DNA from 3 places in the Alteromonas sp. BZK5 genome. Region 1 is predicted to be linked to each of the others. Evidence: predicted binding sites of a transcription regulator. Region 1 holds the regulator's gene; each other region holds the start of a gene.

Region 1 (5,369 bases):
CGGTCAGATGTTTAAGGTCGGGCTCCCAGTGGGGGTTAGGTAAAAAGCGGGCATCAAAAACGTAATCCGCATCTTTAGGAATGCCGTGCTTAAAGCCAAACGACTCAAACACAAGCACAAGGCGTGAGCTTTTCTTACCCAGGATACGCTCTCGAATTAACTCTGCCAGTTGGTGAATGGTAAGCTTATCTGTATCTAGATATAAATCTGCGCGCTCAGCAATAGGAGCAAGTAGGGCAGACTCGGCTTTAATGGCTTCTGAAAGCGATTTATTAAGCTTGGCGAGAGGGTGAAGACGACGTGTTTCGCTAAAACGCTTAACCAGTACATCATCGCTCGCGTCAATGTAAACAATGGTCATCGACCACGAAGAAGGCAGGTAGTCTAGAATTTCTACCAAATCGTCAGGATTTTTAGGTAAGTTTCTCACATCGATACTTACCGCAACCTGATCGTACTCGTCAACAACTGTATGGGTTAAGGTGGGAAGTAAGTTTACCGGGATATTATCAACACAGTAATAACCTAAATCTTCCAATGCGCGAAGTGCGACAGACTTACCAGACCCCGAACGACCACTGATTATTATCAGCTTCACCTACTTTCTCCCTAATACTCTGGTTTTATCACATACGCGTTGTTGAATTAGGCGCCTACTAAACGGTTAATAGGCGCTTAATGTTTAACTTAATGCAGATAGAATATCGTCGCTTGTCGTTGCGCGACGTATTGCTTTAATCGTTTCTTTGTCGCTTAGTTTACCAGCCACGGTGGCCAGCGTTTGAAGGTGTCCTTCGGTCTGTTCCTCAGGAACGAGTAGAGCAAAAAAGATGTCTACGGGTTTCTCGTCAAGGGCGTCAAAGTCGATTGCTGGCGTGCTGGTTACAACAATGGCAATCACTTTCTCAAGGCCCGGCAGGCGTCCGTGGGGCAGGGCGATACCATTGCCTATGCCTGTACTACCCATACGCTCTCGAGCCATCAAACTGTTGAGTACCGTTGCCTGATCAATGTTCTCGTTTTGCTTGGCAGCGATATCAGCGATGATCTCAAGAATTCGCTTTTTACTATTACACTGAACCGCACACTCGGTGCGGTCCAGACTTACGATGGCTTGTATATCCATGCTTAATTAACTACTAATGTTTTTTCAGTTTTTCCTTATGCTTGATTACCTGCCGGTCGAGTTTATCAACCATGCTGTCAATCGCCGCATACATGTCGGTATTTTCTGAGGATGCGAATACTTCAGCGCCACTTAAATGAACGGTCGCTTCGGCTTTTTGATTTAATTTTTCAACGTTCAGGATGACATGCACATTAGAAATGTGATCAAAGTGACGTTCAAGTTTGCTGAACTTCGTATCGACATAATTACGCAAAGAGTCGGTGATTTCGACATGATGACCAGTAAGGTTGATTTGCATATTTCGTCTTCCTTATATTATTAAGCCCGATTAAATAAGGCTTTTGCGTTGGTTCGACGGCGGGATCGACAACGATTCCCGGTACTTTGCTATTGTTCGCCGGGCAACTTTAATGCCTTGTTCGGCCAACAATGAAGCAATCTTGCTATCACTTAGCGGCTTGCTAGGCTTTTCTGCGGCCACTAATTTCTTGATCAATGCACGAATCGCTGTAGATGAACATTCACCACCAGACTCTGTTGCAACGTGGCTTGAGAAGAAATACTTCAATTCGAAGATTCCACGTGGCGTATGCATGTACTTTTGCGTTGTCACTCGCGAAATAGTGGATTCGTGCATATCTACCATTTCTGCGACATCATTTAGCACCATTGGTTTCATCATTTCCGGGCCGTGCTCAAAAAAGCCCATTTGCTGCTGCACAATGCAGTTTGCAACCTTCATTAAGGTTTCGTTACGAGATTCAAGGCTCTTTATGAACCACTTAGCCTCTTGCATGTGTGAGCGGATGAACTGTGAATCGCTACTATTCTTGGCACGGCGACTCATTGCAGCGTATTGTTGATTTACGCTTAACTTAGGCAGACTGTCGGGGTTCAGCTCAACCACCCAACGGCCATTTTTCTTGGTTACTGAGACATCAGGAATAACGTACTCAGGCTCTTTAGTAACTAAAGCACTACCTGGGCGAGGATTCAAGGTTTGCAGTAAACGCATTGCCTCGCGTAGCTGATCTTCTTTCAATCGGCTTTTACGCATAAGCGTACGATAGTCTTTGCTGCTCAGTAAGTCAGAGTACTCTTCAATCAGTTGCTTCGCTTCAGCAAGCCACGGTGTGTCTTCTGAAAATTGACGCAATTGCACCATCAAACATTCTTGTGGAGAGCGTGAGCCAGAACCAATAGGGTCGAACATCTGAATGCGCTTTAGCACACATTCTATTTCGTCCATTTCAATCGGCTCTTCCATATCATCATCGTTAACCGCTTCTAAAATATCATCAAGGGTAACGGTTAAATAACCTGACTCGTCAATAGAGTCGATGATTGCTGTAGCGATTGCGCGATCGGTATCCGAGAAATGGGTAAGGCGCATTTGCCAAAGAAGGTGCTCTTGAATATCTTCAGTAGTCTCACCTTGGAAGATTTGCTCGTCGTCATTGGATGGACCTGGAGCTGGCGAAGATGAAGCAGAGTAGTATTCGTCCCATGTGCTGTCGATTGGCAGCTCATCGGGAAGATCGTTTTTCTCAAGTGCATCGCCGGCTTCTAGTGTGTCACTAGATGCAGAAGCAGTGGCCTCAGAGCCGCTGTCATCGTTGTCGATATTGTTCTTTTCTAGTTGCGGCTCGTCGTTACCTTCTTCAACTTCTAATAGCGGATTAGAATCGAGCGCTTCTTGGATCTCTTGTTGAAGATCAAGTGTAGAAAGCTGCAGCAGTTTAATGGCCTGCTGAAGCTGTGGTGTCATGGTAAGTTGTTGGCTAAATTTTAGCTGTAAAGATGGTTTCATCTACGTCTTATTTAAATGCTCTAAATTGAATATACCAGAGCGAAACTGAAAAATGACAATTCGGTTACATTAACTATAGCCTGAATTGTTCGCCTAGGTATACATCCCTTACTTTTTGATTACTTAAAACCTGTTCCGCCGTTCCTTGCGCAATAAGCTCGCCATGACTCACAATGTACGCCTTTTCACAAACATCCAATGTCTCTCGTACGTTATGGTCCGTGATAAGGATTCCAATACCCCTATCGCGAAGATGTTGTATTATCTTCTTTATATCATTAACTGATATTGGATCAACACCAGCAAATGGTTCGTCTAACAAAATAAATTGCGGTTTTGCTGCCAGAGCGCGGGCAATCTCAACGCGACGGCGTTCGCCCCCTGACAAACTCATCCCCGTACTATTACGTATATGGTTAATATTAAATTCATCAAGTAGCGCATCTGCTTCTTCTTCTTGCTGTTGTGAATTTAAATCTTTACGGGTTTGCAAAATGGCCATGATATTTTCATGCACTGTGAGCTTTCTGAAAATAGAGGCTTCCTGCGGTAGGTAGCCAATTCCGCGGCGTGCGCGCTCGTGCATGGGCTGATGAGTTAGCTCATTGTTGTCGATTTCAATCTTGCCTTTATCCAGATTCACTAAACCAACAATCATGTAGAATGTGGTGGTCTTACCAGCGCCATTTGGGCCAAGAAGACCAACAATTTGACCCGTTGAGACAGACAGACTTACATCTCGAACAACCTGTCGTGACTTGTAAGCCTTAGCAAGATTTTTAGCGCTCAAAGTTGCCATTGCTATTCATTGCCCTCGTTGTCTTTTTTGTCTTTCTTAGACGAAGTTTTGCGAATGGTCTCAGGTGTGAATACTGTGGTCACTCGACCCTCACCATCCTTACCTGCGCCGCCAGTCGCTAGCAATTGCTCGGTAATCATATCGAACGTGATGTTGTCACCCTGTACTTTACTGGTGTCTTGTTTCAACTCTGCGTTTCCGGCAAGAGAAATCGTTCGGTTCACCACTTCATAGCGTATTTCATTAGCTTTTGCCGAAACTGGCGTGCCGTCTTCCAATTGCTGGGAATAGCTTGCAGGCTTTCCTCTAGCAATAAATATTTCACGACCACCACCGTCAGTGGCAATTACTTCCACTTCGTCAGCTTCAATAACCAAAGAGCCTTGAGTTATGAGTACGTCGTCTTTGTACAACGCGGTTTTATTTTTACCGTCGATAAACTGGGTGTTCGAGCCTATTTTTATGGGCTGCGAAAAATCATCTTCACTGGCGTGTACCGCACCGCTAGCGATGGCAAGCAATAAACTAGTTGCTAGGGGAATAAGTGGTTTGTACATGATCTAAAAGCTCGTATTCTTGTGTGCGTAAATTCGCGTTAAACCCATTACTTAAAATGACATATTGGGTGCCCAGTATTTCAACGGGTTGGTCAGATGTCATTTGCTTGGTTTCTAAATTAATTTGAATGTACTCGGTCGATATACTTCTGACAAAGTCATCGCCAGTTTGGTTCTCAATATTAACTTGGTTTTCCAGCTGGATTAGCTCGTTATTGTATAGTGTACCTTCATCAGCGGTTACCACCCATGGTGATGACGCGTTTTCTGTATAAAGGGTGTATTTAGGTTGCTGAAACAATACAAAGCCAAGCTGGTCGTAATGCTCCATCGACTCTGCAAATACTTTGTGATTTAACTCACCGTCTTGATTGTACAGCGTAGTGGTAAGATTTTTTGCTTTGTAGGCGGGCTTTAGCGCATCGTTTTCACGATTCCCCTGCGTTTCAGGCTGCTCTTCCATCCACGTAGGGATGTACATCAGCATCGCCAAAATAAATAGCGCCGATATACTTAATCCTAAGCGATTAAAGCCAAACAGGCTCATACACTAGCTCCAAAAATCTCATTTGCTACCCCTTTGGCCTGCAAAATGGTATCCGATATTTCTCGGACCGCGCCAAACCCACCGGGAAGGGTTGTAATCCAGTTTGCTTGTTTGGCTACGTAAGGATGGGCATCGGCAACCGCAATTTTAACCGCAACGTGCTTGTACATACCCGTATCTGGCATGTCATCACCTACCGCAGCCACTTCGTCAGTGTTTAACTCAAGGCGCTTCATCAGGTCGCTAAGCGCGTCTGCTTTATTCTCTTCGCCTTGAATTATATGTGCAACATTCAGTGCCTTCATTCTATTTTCAACAATGGCAGAGCGACGTCCAGTAATAACCGCGACATTCACTCCATTGCTCACTAGCGCTTTTACACCATATCCATCACGGGTATGGAATGCTTTAAGTTCTTCACCGTCGTTACCTAAGTAAATTCGGCCATCTGAGAACACACCATCAACGTCGCATACCAGCAACTTTATCTTGGCTAGTTTTGCGAAAAGCGAGTCATTTATTTCCGT
Region 2 (5,369 bases), on a different contig from region 1:
CCTTCAAGTAAACCAGCTTCAAGACCTTCTGCTTTGCCTTCCTCAAAACCTAGCTGTTTGCCTTCCTGATAGCCTTCATCATAGGCAGCCTGACGTATGGCTTCTATTTCTTCAGCAGTGGGGGGCTTAATCTCTTCCTCAACTTCAGGCGGCTCGTACTTCCAGTCAGAACGTTTGTTAAGCGCGTTGGTCGGCTCGTTCTCTCGTGGGGCAGTAGGGTCGTCAACGAAAGGTAGGTCCCATTTTTTAGCTTCATTTACTTCGTTTTCGCTGAAACTTTTTTTGGCAGTCATATGTTTACCTAGGCTAAATAAGTGACGGGATTAGCGTTCTTATAAGAACTCTTCGCCACCGCCACCACCAAGCATGATTTCACCAGAGTCAGAAAGTCGACGGGCAACAGAAAGGATCTCTTTCTGCGCTGTTTCTACTTCACTAATTCGCACAGGACCAAGCGCTTCCAAGTCATCATTAAGCATTTCAGCAGCACGCTTAGACATGTTGCGCATAATTTTGTCTTTAAGCTCTTCGTCAGCACCTTTAATAGCCTTAAGCAGCGCGTCTTGCTGTACTTCGCGCAGTATGGCCTGAATACCCTTGTCGTCTACATCGACTAAGTTGTCGAATACAAACATCAGGTCTTGGATTTGCTGACTCATTTCTTCGTCTTGCTCGCGAATAGCATCCATCAACTGGCCTTCTATCGCAGTATCTAGATAGTTCATGATGTTCGCTGCAGACTTCAAGCCGCCCATTTTGGCTGCTTGTGTACCCGCTTGACCTGCAAACTGTTTCTCCATGATTTCGTTTAGTTCTTGTAGTGCAGCTGGCTGAACTTCTTCTAGGTTTGCGATACGCATTAGCAAGTCGAGTCGAACCTTTTCCGGGAACTGCGCCAAAATCTCTGCACTTTGTTCAGGCTCTAAATAAGACAAGACGATAGTTTGAATCTGTGGGTGCTCGTTACGAATAATGCTGGCTACCTGCTTAGAGTCCATCCACTTGAGAGAGTCAAGGCCTTTAGCGCCGCTACCCATAAGGATCTGGTCGATAAGGTTTGCCGCCTTATCTTCACCTAGTGCAGCCGTTAATGCACGTTTTACGAAGTCTTGGCTTTGGAAACCAATGGTGCTGTAGTTTTGAATCTCTTCGATGAAATGCTTATGAACCGACGTAATTTTGGACTGGGTCATATCGTCCACTTTGGCCATTTCAGTACCCAGTTTTTGTACCTGTTTAGGCTCTAAGTGTTTTAATATCTGCGCCGCATCTTCTTCTGACAAGCTCAACAATAAGATGGCCGCTTTTTCTACGCCTTCTAATTTACTGACGTCATATGACGGTTCTTCAACATTGGCAAGTTCTTCAGCCATAATCTTATCTCACTACTCGTCTTGCATTAACCAGCCCTTCACAACTTGGGCTGATAATTCAGGTTCATTGGCTACTAGAGCGCGTACAGCTTTAAGTACATCTTCATCTTTGTGCAAGTCAGGCAACATAAGTGAGCCATCAGGCGCAAAGCCCACCTGCCCTTCGTCAAAGTCAGACGTTAACATGCTAATAGTGTCATCGCCTAAGTCTAAGCCTTCATCTGCATCAAATTCATCGGCGTCGTTCGACTCATCTGGGTTGATAAGACGACGCAGCATAGGTCGAATTACAAAGATGATAAGTACTATTATAACCAAACCGCCAACAACTAGTTTAAGAATTGGTAGGAACCCAGGCTGTTCCCAGAGAGGCGCATCTTCAATTTCGCCTGCGTCCATCCGAGTAAAGGGAACGCTTACTACTTCTAACGAATCACCGCGGGTAACGTCAAAGCCGATGCCTCCCTGTAAAAGGCGACGAATGTTCAGAATCTCTTCTTGTTTACGCGGTGTTGGTGTCATCGCACCGTCTTCACCCGCGACTTGGGTATAGTCAACCGCGACAGACACGCTCAATCTGCGGATAACCCCTGTCTGTTTCTTGGTATGACTGATAGTGGTATCAAGTTCATAGTTGCGTGTTGATTCTTTCGCTGTGCGGCCAGGCATAGTTTGCTGACTACCGCCCACGGCATTTTCAGGAATATTAGAATCTAACGGAGGCTGATTTGATAATGCCCCCGGAATACCGCCAACACCGCCACCTACGCTATTTTCTTCCATGATCATTTCGCTGCGAACTGCAGGTAAATCTGGGTTGTAGCTTCGCTGTGTTTGTTCCATTGCAGTAAAGTCCATAGTAACGTCAGCTTGCGCTGTGTAGTTACCTATGCCCAATACTGGAATCAGTATCGCGTCAATTTTTTCTAAGTACTCTTGCTCACGCTGGCGCTCAATCTCGTATTCTTTTCTGGCACGAGCACTCATAGAATCTTGAGAGCCTGAGTTAAGCAGACGACCATTGCTGTCTGTTACGGTTACCTTAGACGGCTCCATGTTTTGCACTGCAGACGCCACAATATCGACAACAGCATCAACCTCTTCACCTGCAATAACGGCACCGCGCTTAGCCGTTAGCACAACGGTTGCCGACGCTTTCTTCTCTCTTCGCGCAAATACGTTCTCTTTAGGCATAGCTAACAAGACACGGGCTTTTTGAATGCTTGCGATATCTTCGATGGTAGCCGCGATTTGTTGCTCTCGCGCGTGTTTTAGACGTTCCATCTCAACACGCTGACTTACACCAAATCCCATATCCTGCATAATGATATCGGTACCGGCATCAGAGGCCTTTGTTAACCCTTGGCGGGTCATGCCTAAACGGATGTTTTGGAATTCGTCACTTCTTACGTAAACAATATTGCCTTCAAGCTTATAGTCGATTTGGTTTGCATCCATATAATCGAGGGTTTCAATAAGCTCTTGGGTTTCCATTTTCGCAAGTGGACGGTAATCAGGTTCTTGCGACCAGATAAGAATAAAAATAGCGATGGCGACGCAGATTACCAAAACAACCACAAGGGCCATTTGGCGCATCATATCTGCGCTACCTAAAGTGTCCATAAAACCAGATTTGTTTTCTGGCTCATTGTCCACTGCTTGACTTTGATCAGGAACCGTAAGGTTTGTACCTGTAGCTTCAGCCATAACCTACTCCACCTACACCGGCATATTCATTATTGTTTTATAGGCTTCAAGTACTTTGTTACGCACTTGAACAGTGGCTTCAAAAGCAATGCCCGCCTTTTCTTTCGTCAGCATAACTTGAGCTAGGCTTAAGTTAGGGTCGCCCATTTCAAAACGCTGCTGCGCGTCTTTAGATTCGAGCTGCATGCCGTTTACACCATCTACCGCATTCTTTAGCATGGTCGAGAAATCACTTGCCGAGCTATTAACTTCACTAAGCGGCTGCTGTTGAGGCTCATTAACTTGAAGACGAGTTTGCCCAATCATGTTCTGCATTTCTTGATACAAACTATTGGCTTTAACGTCCATAACCACTCCTAGTGCTTTTTCGAGACCGCCTGAACATCGGCGTATAACTTATGTATAGAGGGGATTTAGCAAAGGGCTTGCCAACTTTAAAAAGCCATATATATCAACAGGATACATTAAAAGGGAGAGGGTTAGCCAAATTTATGGCGTTTGACTTAGTGTGAGCAACAAAAAACCGCCGCCTTCTTTACTACAGAGGCGACGGATAAGGACGAGGAAACCGAAAGTGTAGAAAGCGACCTTATGCGGGCACTTCAATACCGTCTTCGCGCATGCGCGCTAATTTGTAACGAAGGGTTCTTGGACTAATGCCGAGCTTTTCTGCCACATCTTTACGCTTGCCGTTACACGACACCAATGTATCGAGGATAATTTGGTGTTCTTGGTAGCGCAGCTCAGACCCTAACCTATTTTCTTCAACATGCTCTTGCAGTGTTTCAACAGGTGCCGTCATGTCTTCGTCAATCATTAAATCGCTGGCGTCGATTTCATTGTGTTCACATAAAATAAGCGCCCGTTGAACCACGTTTTCTAGTTCGCGAACGTTCCCTGGCCAGCTGTATTGCGACAGCTTATTGCGTGCTGCTGCGCTTAACCTGATAGTACCCAGCCCTTGAGAACTAGCGTGACGCTGAACCAGATGTTCGGCGAGCGGGACAATATCACCCGGACGTTCCGATAGCGGGCGCCACTCAATAGGGAATACATTTAAGCGGTAGTACAAATCTTCTCTGAACTCTCCCGCATCTACTGCTTTTCTCAAATCTCGGTTACTTGTAGCAATAACACGGACGTTGAGCTTAACGGTTTTACGTCCGCCAAGACGCTCTACTTCGCGCTCTTGTAACACGCGTAGCAGTTTAGCTTGAAGCGCCAAATCCATCTCGGTTATTTCATCAAGTAACAGCGTACCGTCTTGGGCTTGTTCAAATTTACCCGGGCACGCTTGGATTGCGCCGGTGAACGCACCTTTTTCGTAACCAAACAAGGTCGCTTCTAGCATGTTCTCTGGTATGGCTGCACAGTTGATGGCGACAAATGGCGCATCACTTCGCGGCGACTGATCGTGAATATAGCGAGACAGCACTTCTTTACCCGAACCGCTTGGTCCCATTACCATCACAGTGGCGTCGGACTTCGCGACTTTGCGAGAAAGCTCAAGTAACTTCAAGCTTGAAGGGTCAGCAACAATAGGCGTGCGAGACTCTATTTTTTGAGCCGGCGCGTAGCGTCCCACTAAATTAAGCAGTACTTCTGGGGCAAACGGTTTTGATAGATAGTCTGTAGCGCCATCGCGCATTGCCTGCACGGCATCATCAATAGTGGCATAGGCTGTCATCAATAGCACAGGCATATTGGGGTACTTAGTTTTGATACTTTTAAGTAGCGTTAAACCGCTCATTTCGCCCATTTGAATATCGCTTACCACTAAATCGACGGAGCGCGAAGACAGCACCATCAACGCTTCTTCAGCACAGTCAGCGGCAACAACCTCATAGTTACCTAACAGAAGGGTGTCTAGGAGTGCTTCGCGTAATCCTGCGTCATCTTCAACAATTAAAATGGTAGTTTTAGACATTATTCTCTCCTATGACCTACGCAACATGAGTCAATGTTTGTGAAGATTGAGCGTTCACCACACACGGCAAAGACACACTAAAGCACGCCCCACCTTCTGGCATATTTGATACGCTAAGCAAACCGTTGTGGGCGTTTACGACGGATTTAACCACCGCAAGGCCAAGGCCCGTGCCATGAGTTTTAGTTGTGAAAAACGGTTCAAAAATTTTGTTTTTGAGTTTATCCGGTACGCCAGGACCTTTATCTATAATGGCCACATGCAAACGTTCATCAGACACTGCAGTTTCTACGTGCACGCACTCCCCTTTCGGAGTAACTTGGCTCGCGTTGTGAACAAGGTTTAATAACGCGCCTTGAAGC
Region 3 (5,369 bases), on a different contig from region 1:
CCCGTATTAGAAATCGAAGCGCATTGAACGACGCGGTTAATAAAAACCATTATACGATGCCATGTACGATGCAATTTGTCAGCATTCGCTATTAAATTAAGCCCTGAGACCGTACATGAAAAATTGACAAGCTCACAGCATTAGGAAAGGGGCAAAGAGCCCTGCGCTTATCACGTAAGCGCCAAGTAGTTCGGACTGGAGCCTGTTGATCTTTGCTGCACATCAACGTTCAACAGGCCCTAGTAACAATCTATTAAAAGATTTTGCGCTACAATGGTGATAGAATCGCCGAAAAAATCTCCTACCTACTTGGTGTTCTGCTTTAACGCGGTGTACGCCATGGTGGGTTGTTGTGTTTAACATCTTAGCTTCTGAGAGAACATGTTCGATTTAATTACCAGTAAAGACAGCAACGTTAAAAACGACGTGCTATCAGGTATTACCGTGGCGCTTGCCTTGGTCCCTGAAGCCGTTGCATTCGCATTTGTGGCCGGCGTAGAACCAATGATTGGTCTTTATGCGGCTTTCATGATGGGCTTAATCACTTCCGCTATTGGTGGCCGACCAGGAATGATTTCTGGTGCTACCGGCGCCATGGCCGTTGTAATGGTGGCACTGGTTGCCCAACACGGCGTGCAGTATTTATTTGCCGCGGTTATTTTGGCTGGTTTACTGCAAATAATGTGCGGTATTTTCAAGCTCGGAAAGTTTATACGTCTGGTCCCATATCCGGTAATGCTAGGCTTCGTAAATGGTTTGGCAATTGTTATTTTCTTGGCGCAATTAGGCCAGTTCAAAGTGACCAACGCAGCCGGTGAATTACAGTGGATGGAAGGTACGCTGTTATATTGGATGTTAGGGCTTGTGGCGCTAACCATGGCCATTATCTATTTATTGCCAAAGCTAACCAAAGCTGTACCGGCGTCGCTTGTAGCGATTGTTACGGTAACCTTGTTAGTACACGGTCTTGACCTTGAAGCGCGCACTGTAATCGACTTTGTTCGCGATTTGCTACCAGCTGACCAGCGCGACACCGCGACGCTAGCGGGTGAACTTCCTAGCTTTGCTATTCCTATGGTGCCGTTCACCTGGGAAACCTTCATGATCATTTTGCCTACCTCAGTCATTCTTTGCTTGGTTGGTCTAATTGAGTCGCTTCTTACTCTTTCATTAATTGACGAAATGACAGATACCCGCGGGCGCGGCAACAAAGAGTGCGTTGGCCAAGGCGTTGCAAATACCGTAAACGGTTTCTTTGGCGGTATGGGCGGTTGCGCCATGATTGGTCAAAGTATGATTAATATTAACTCTGGTGGCCGTGGCCGCTTGTCTGGTATCACCGCGGCGGTTGTATTATTAGGCTTTATTCTATTTGCTGCTCCGCTAATTGAAATGATTCCTCTCGCTGCCCTTGTTGGCGTTATGTTCGTGGTGGTTATCGCTACATTTGAGTGGGCGTCATTCAGAATTATTCGCGGCGTAAACAAAGAAGATGCGTTCGTACTTTTCCTAGTAACAGGCGTTACCGTTATCGCTGATCTGGCTATTGCGGTTGTGGTGGGTGTTATCGTTTCAGCACTGGTGTTTGCATGGAAACACGCTCGTCATATTGAAGCGAGATCCCATATCGATAACGACGGTTGGAAAGTCTATGAGCTAGACGGCCCGCTGTTCTTTGGCTCGGTATCGCATTTCAAAGACCTGTTTGATATCGCCAACGACCCTAATGATGTAGTTATTGACTTTAAAGACTCTCGCATTTGGGATTCATCAGGTATCGATGCGCTAGATACCCTTGCTGACAAATACGAAGAGCAGGGTAAAAAGCTACACATTCGCCATATCAGTGATGAATGTCGCTCACTGCTTCGCAAGGCCGATAAGTTTGTTGAAATTAACGTGGTTGAAGACCCTCGCTACCGCGTAGCGACGGATAAGCTGGCCTAAGTTATTTGATAGCCTTAATGCACCAAGTAAACACAGTTTTGCGTTTGTTTGGTGCAGTTGTGAAGTCTGAATAATGCTTATTTTGTAGTAAATCAAATAAAAACAATTATTTACGGTTTTGGCACTGAACTTGGATAGCTATAAACGTAAAGTGTGTTTTGGTGATTTGTGTCAATCGCTGAAAATTGTGTGATTTATAACACTCCGTAAAATGTGTTAGCCGACCTAAACCGTTGGCAAAATAGGCAACGAAGCCCGCATCAACGAAAGTTGAAGCGGGCTTTTTTTTGTCCCGAAAAAAGGGGAATACCATGACTTCATTGGACTCAAAACCGCAAATTGTCGTCGTAGGCAACGGCATGGTGGGGCATCATTTTGTTGAGCAGCTTCACCAAAGCGATGCCAATGTAGAAATAACCGTTTTATGCGGCGAGTCACGCCTTGCGTACGACCGCGTTTATCTGTCGTCTTTTTTTAGCGGCGCGAGTGCTGATGACTTAGCGCTTACTACTCCCGCTCAGTACGCCGAGTGGGGCGTAAACGTAGTTACCAATGCCTTGGTTACCGATATAGACCGTGACAATAATAAAGTGACGACGTCGGAAGGGCAGGTGTTTAGCTACGATAAGCTTGTGTTAGCTACGGGCTCTTACCCATTTGTGCCACCCATTCCTGGCAACGATCAAGAGCATTGCTTGGTGTACCGTACTATAGACGATCTACTTGCTATTGAAGCGTCAGCAGCGGTGAGCAAAGTAGGGGTTGTCGTTGGCGGCGGTCTTCTAGGTTTAGAAGCCGCTAACGCACTAAAACAAGCCGGTCTAGACACCCACGTGGTAGAGTTTGCCCCGCAGCTTATGGCGGTACAGCTAGACCAAGCTGGTGGTAACGTGCTTAAAGATAAAATCGAAGCATTGGGCGTAATGGTTCACACCCAAAAGGCCACCCAAACTATCGAGGCTGGTGATACCTGCCGCTATAAAATGGTGTTTGCTGACGGCACTGCACTAGAAACTGACATGATTTTATTCTCTGCCGGTATTCGACCTTCCGATCAGCTTGGCAGAAAGTCAGCGCTAACACTGGGTGAGCGCGGCGGTATTGTCATTGATAACCATTGCGTGACGTCTGACCCAAACATTTACGCTGTGGGTGAATGTGCGCTGTGGGATAACAAAATCTTTGGTCTTGTTGCACCTGGCTACACCATGGCACGCACGGCCGTAAGTCATATTACAGGTGGCGATGCCGAGTTCGCTGGCGCAGATATGAGCACTAAACTCAAGCTAATGGGCGTAGAAGTGGGCTCAATTGGCGATGCCCATGAACGCACAGACGGAGCGCTTAGCTACACGTACTTAAATCAGCCCGAGGGCGTGTATAAAAAGCTGGTGGTAGATAGCGAGCAAAAGTACGTGCTTGGTGCTGTGCTCGTTGGCGATACCAGCGACTACGACACGCTCTTACAGTATGCACTTAATAATATTGAATTACCTGAACACCCAGAAAGCCTAATTCTGCCCTCATCCGATGCCGCACCGGCGTTAGGTGCCGATGCACTACCAGACACCGCGTCTATTTGTTCATGCTTAAATGTGACTAAGGGCGACATAGTTTCAGCCATTGAAGGCGGCTGTTGTAGCGTTGGTGATGTAAAAGGTGAAACTAAGGCCAGTACAGGTTGTGGAGGCTGTGCTGCCTTACTTAAAAATGTTGTGGATAGCGAACTTGAAAAGCGCGGTGTGGAAGTATCAAAAGCCATTTGTGAGCACTTCAACCATACCCGACAAGAGCTATTTCACATTGTTAAGGTAAACGGCATTCGCACCTTTGACGAGCTACTAGAGCAGCATGGTGAAGGTCTAGGGTGTGAAATTTGTAAGCCCGCTGTCGGCTCAATTTTAGCTTCGGTGTATAACGACTACATTCTTAAGGCTTCACATCTTCCTCTGCAAGACACCAACGATATCTACCTTGGCAACATGCAAAAAGATGGCACGTACTCGGTTGTACCGCGTGTACCTGGTGGCGAAATAACGCCTGAGAAGTTGATTCTGCTCGGCGAAGTGGCAAAAGAATACAACCTGTACACCAAGATCACGGGTGGTCAGCGCATTGATTTATTTGGAGCGCGCGTAGAGCACTTACCGGATATCTGGGAAAAACTGGTCGCTGGTGGTTTTGAAACCGGCCATGCTTACGCGAAGGCACTGCGTACCGTGAAATCGTGTGTGGGCAGCACATGGTGCCGCTACGGTGTACAGGATTCTGTTGGCACTGCCATTGACTTAGAGAATCGTTACAAAGGCTTACGTGCACCGCACAAAATTAAATTTGCCGTTTCGGGGTGTACCCGTGAGTGCGCAGAAGCCCAAAGTAAAGACATTGGTGTTATTGCTACCGAGCAAGGCTGGAACCTGTATGTTTGCGGGAATGGCGGCATGAAGCCTCGACATGCAGACCTGTTTGCCACCGATCTAGATACCGAAACCCTTATAAAGTACATCGACCGCGTGCTGATGTTTTATGTGAAAACGGCTGATCGCCTACAGCGCACATCGGTGTGGATGGACAACTTAGAAGGTGGGTTAGCTTACTTGCAAGACGTTGTGATAAACGATGCTCTTGGCATTAATAGTGAGCTTGAAGCACAGATGGATGCTGTGGTTGATGCTTATCAGTGCGAATGGAAAACCACCATTGAAAACCCTGAGTCGCGCAAGCGTTTCCGTCAATTCGTAAACAGCAATGCTAGCGACACCAATATTCAGTTTGTTTCAGAGCGAGGCCAGGTTCGCCCAGCTACTGAAGCTGAAAAAGTAGCAGGTAAAAATCAGTTCATTCCTGTCTCTATGGTATAGCCACTGGCTTATCAACCCTGTTAGGAGAATCAAATTATGTCAGCAGCGCAAAATGTAATGGCGTCAGAACCACAGCAAGTGCAATGGCACTATATTTGTGAGACGAACGACTTAGTGACAAACAGTGGGGTTTGCGCCCTTGTCGACTCACAGCAAGTGGCAATTTTCAGTTTGAAGATAAACGGCGAAACCCAGGTTTTCGCCATTAGTAACTACGACCCTATTGGTAAAGCAAACGTACTCTATCGCGGGCTTCTAGGGTCGATAGGCGGTGCGCCTGTTGTTGCTTCGCCTCTATACAAAGAGCATTACTTTTTAGAAACCGGGCTGTGTAAAGAACACGACGATGTTTCCGTCACGGCTTACGCTGTGAAGGTAGAGGGCGAAAAGGTTTTCGTCGGCGTTTAAGCAAACTGCCTTTATTTGAACGCCCACATGAAAAAAGCCTTTTAGCAAAATGCATTCAAAAGCTGTTAAACCGAAAAAGGTAATGAAATGAATATGCCTACACGACAACCCGACATGATGTCTGAACAATTAAGACAAACAACATGCCCATAC

What was found. The regulator sigma-54, encoded in region 1, starts transcription at its own class of promoters, with help from an activator protein. The targets are predictions, from matches to a motif close to GTTGGCACGNNNNTNGNNT.
Region 2: fliE (flagellar hook-basal body complex protein FliE) is a predicted target of sigma-54. The motif match lies at 3,495-3,513, and genes of this name have one in related genera.
Region 3: nirB (nitrite reductase large subunit NirB) is a predicted target of sigma-54. The motif match lies at 2,065-2,083, and genes of this name have one in related genera.

Annotation. Positions count from the first base shown of each region.
Region 1 is NZ_JACSOE010000043.1:540-5,908, reverse strand. Features, by position in the region: gene rapZ (RNase adapter RapZ) at 1-598, opposite strand, end outside; gene ptsN (PTS IIA-like nitrogen regulatory protein PtsN) at 683-1,126, opposite strand; gene hpf (ribosome hibernation promoting factor) at 1,140-1,427, opposite strand; gene BIZ39_RS13025 (RNA polymerase factor sigma-54) at 1,458-2,939, opposite strand; gene lptB (LPS export ABC transporter ATP-binding protein) at 3,013-3,738, opposite strand; gene lptA (lipopolysaccharide transport periplasmic protein LptA) at 3,741-4,295, opposite strand; gene lptC (LPS export ABC transporter periplasmic protein LptC) at 4,264-4,842, opposite strand; gene kdsC (3-deoxy-manno-octulosonate-8-phosphatase KdsC) at 4,839-5,369, opposite strand, start outside.
Region 2 is NZ_JACSOE010000058.1:19,013-24,381, reverse strand. Features, by position in the region: gene fliH (flagellar assembly protein FliH) at 1-293, opposite strand, end outside; gene fliG (flagellar motor switch protein FliG) at 333-1,373, opposite strand; gene fliF (flagellar basal-body MS-ring/collar protein FliF) at 1,386-3,080, opposite strand; gene fliE (flagellar hook-basal body complex protein FliE) at 3,093-3,428, opposite strand; gene BIZ39_RS15425 (sigma-54-dependent transcriptional regulator) at 3,670-5,007, opposite strand; gene BIZ39_RS15420 (sensor histidine kinase) at 5,024-5,369, opposite strand, start outside.
Region 3 is NZ_JACSOE010000003.1:98,497-103,865, reverse strand. Features, by position in the region: gene BIZ39_RS01940 (SulP family inorganic anion transporter) at 382-1,947, shown strand; gene nirB (nitrite reductase large subunit NirB) at 2,259-4,808, shown strand; gene nirD (nitrite reductase small subunit NirD) at 4,845-5,216, shown strand; gene BIZ39_RS01925 (nitrate reductase) at 5,304-5,369, shown strand, end outside.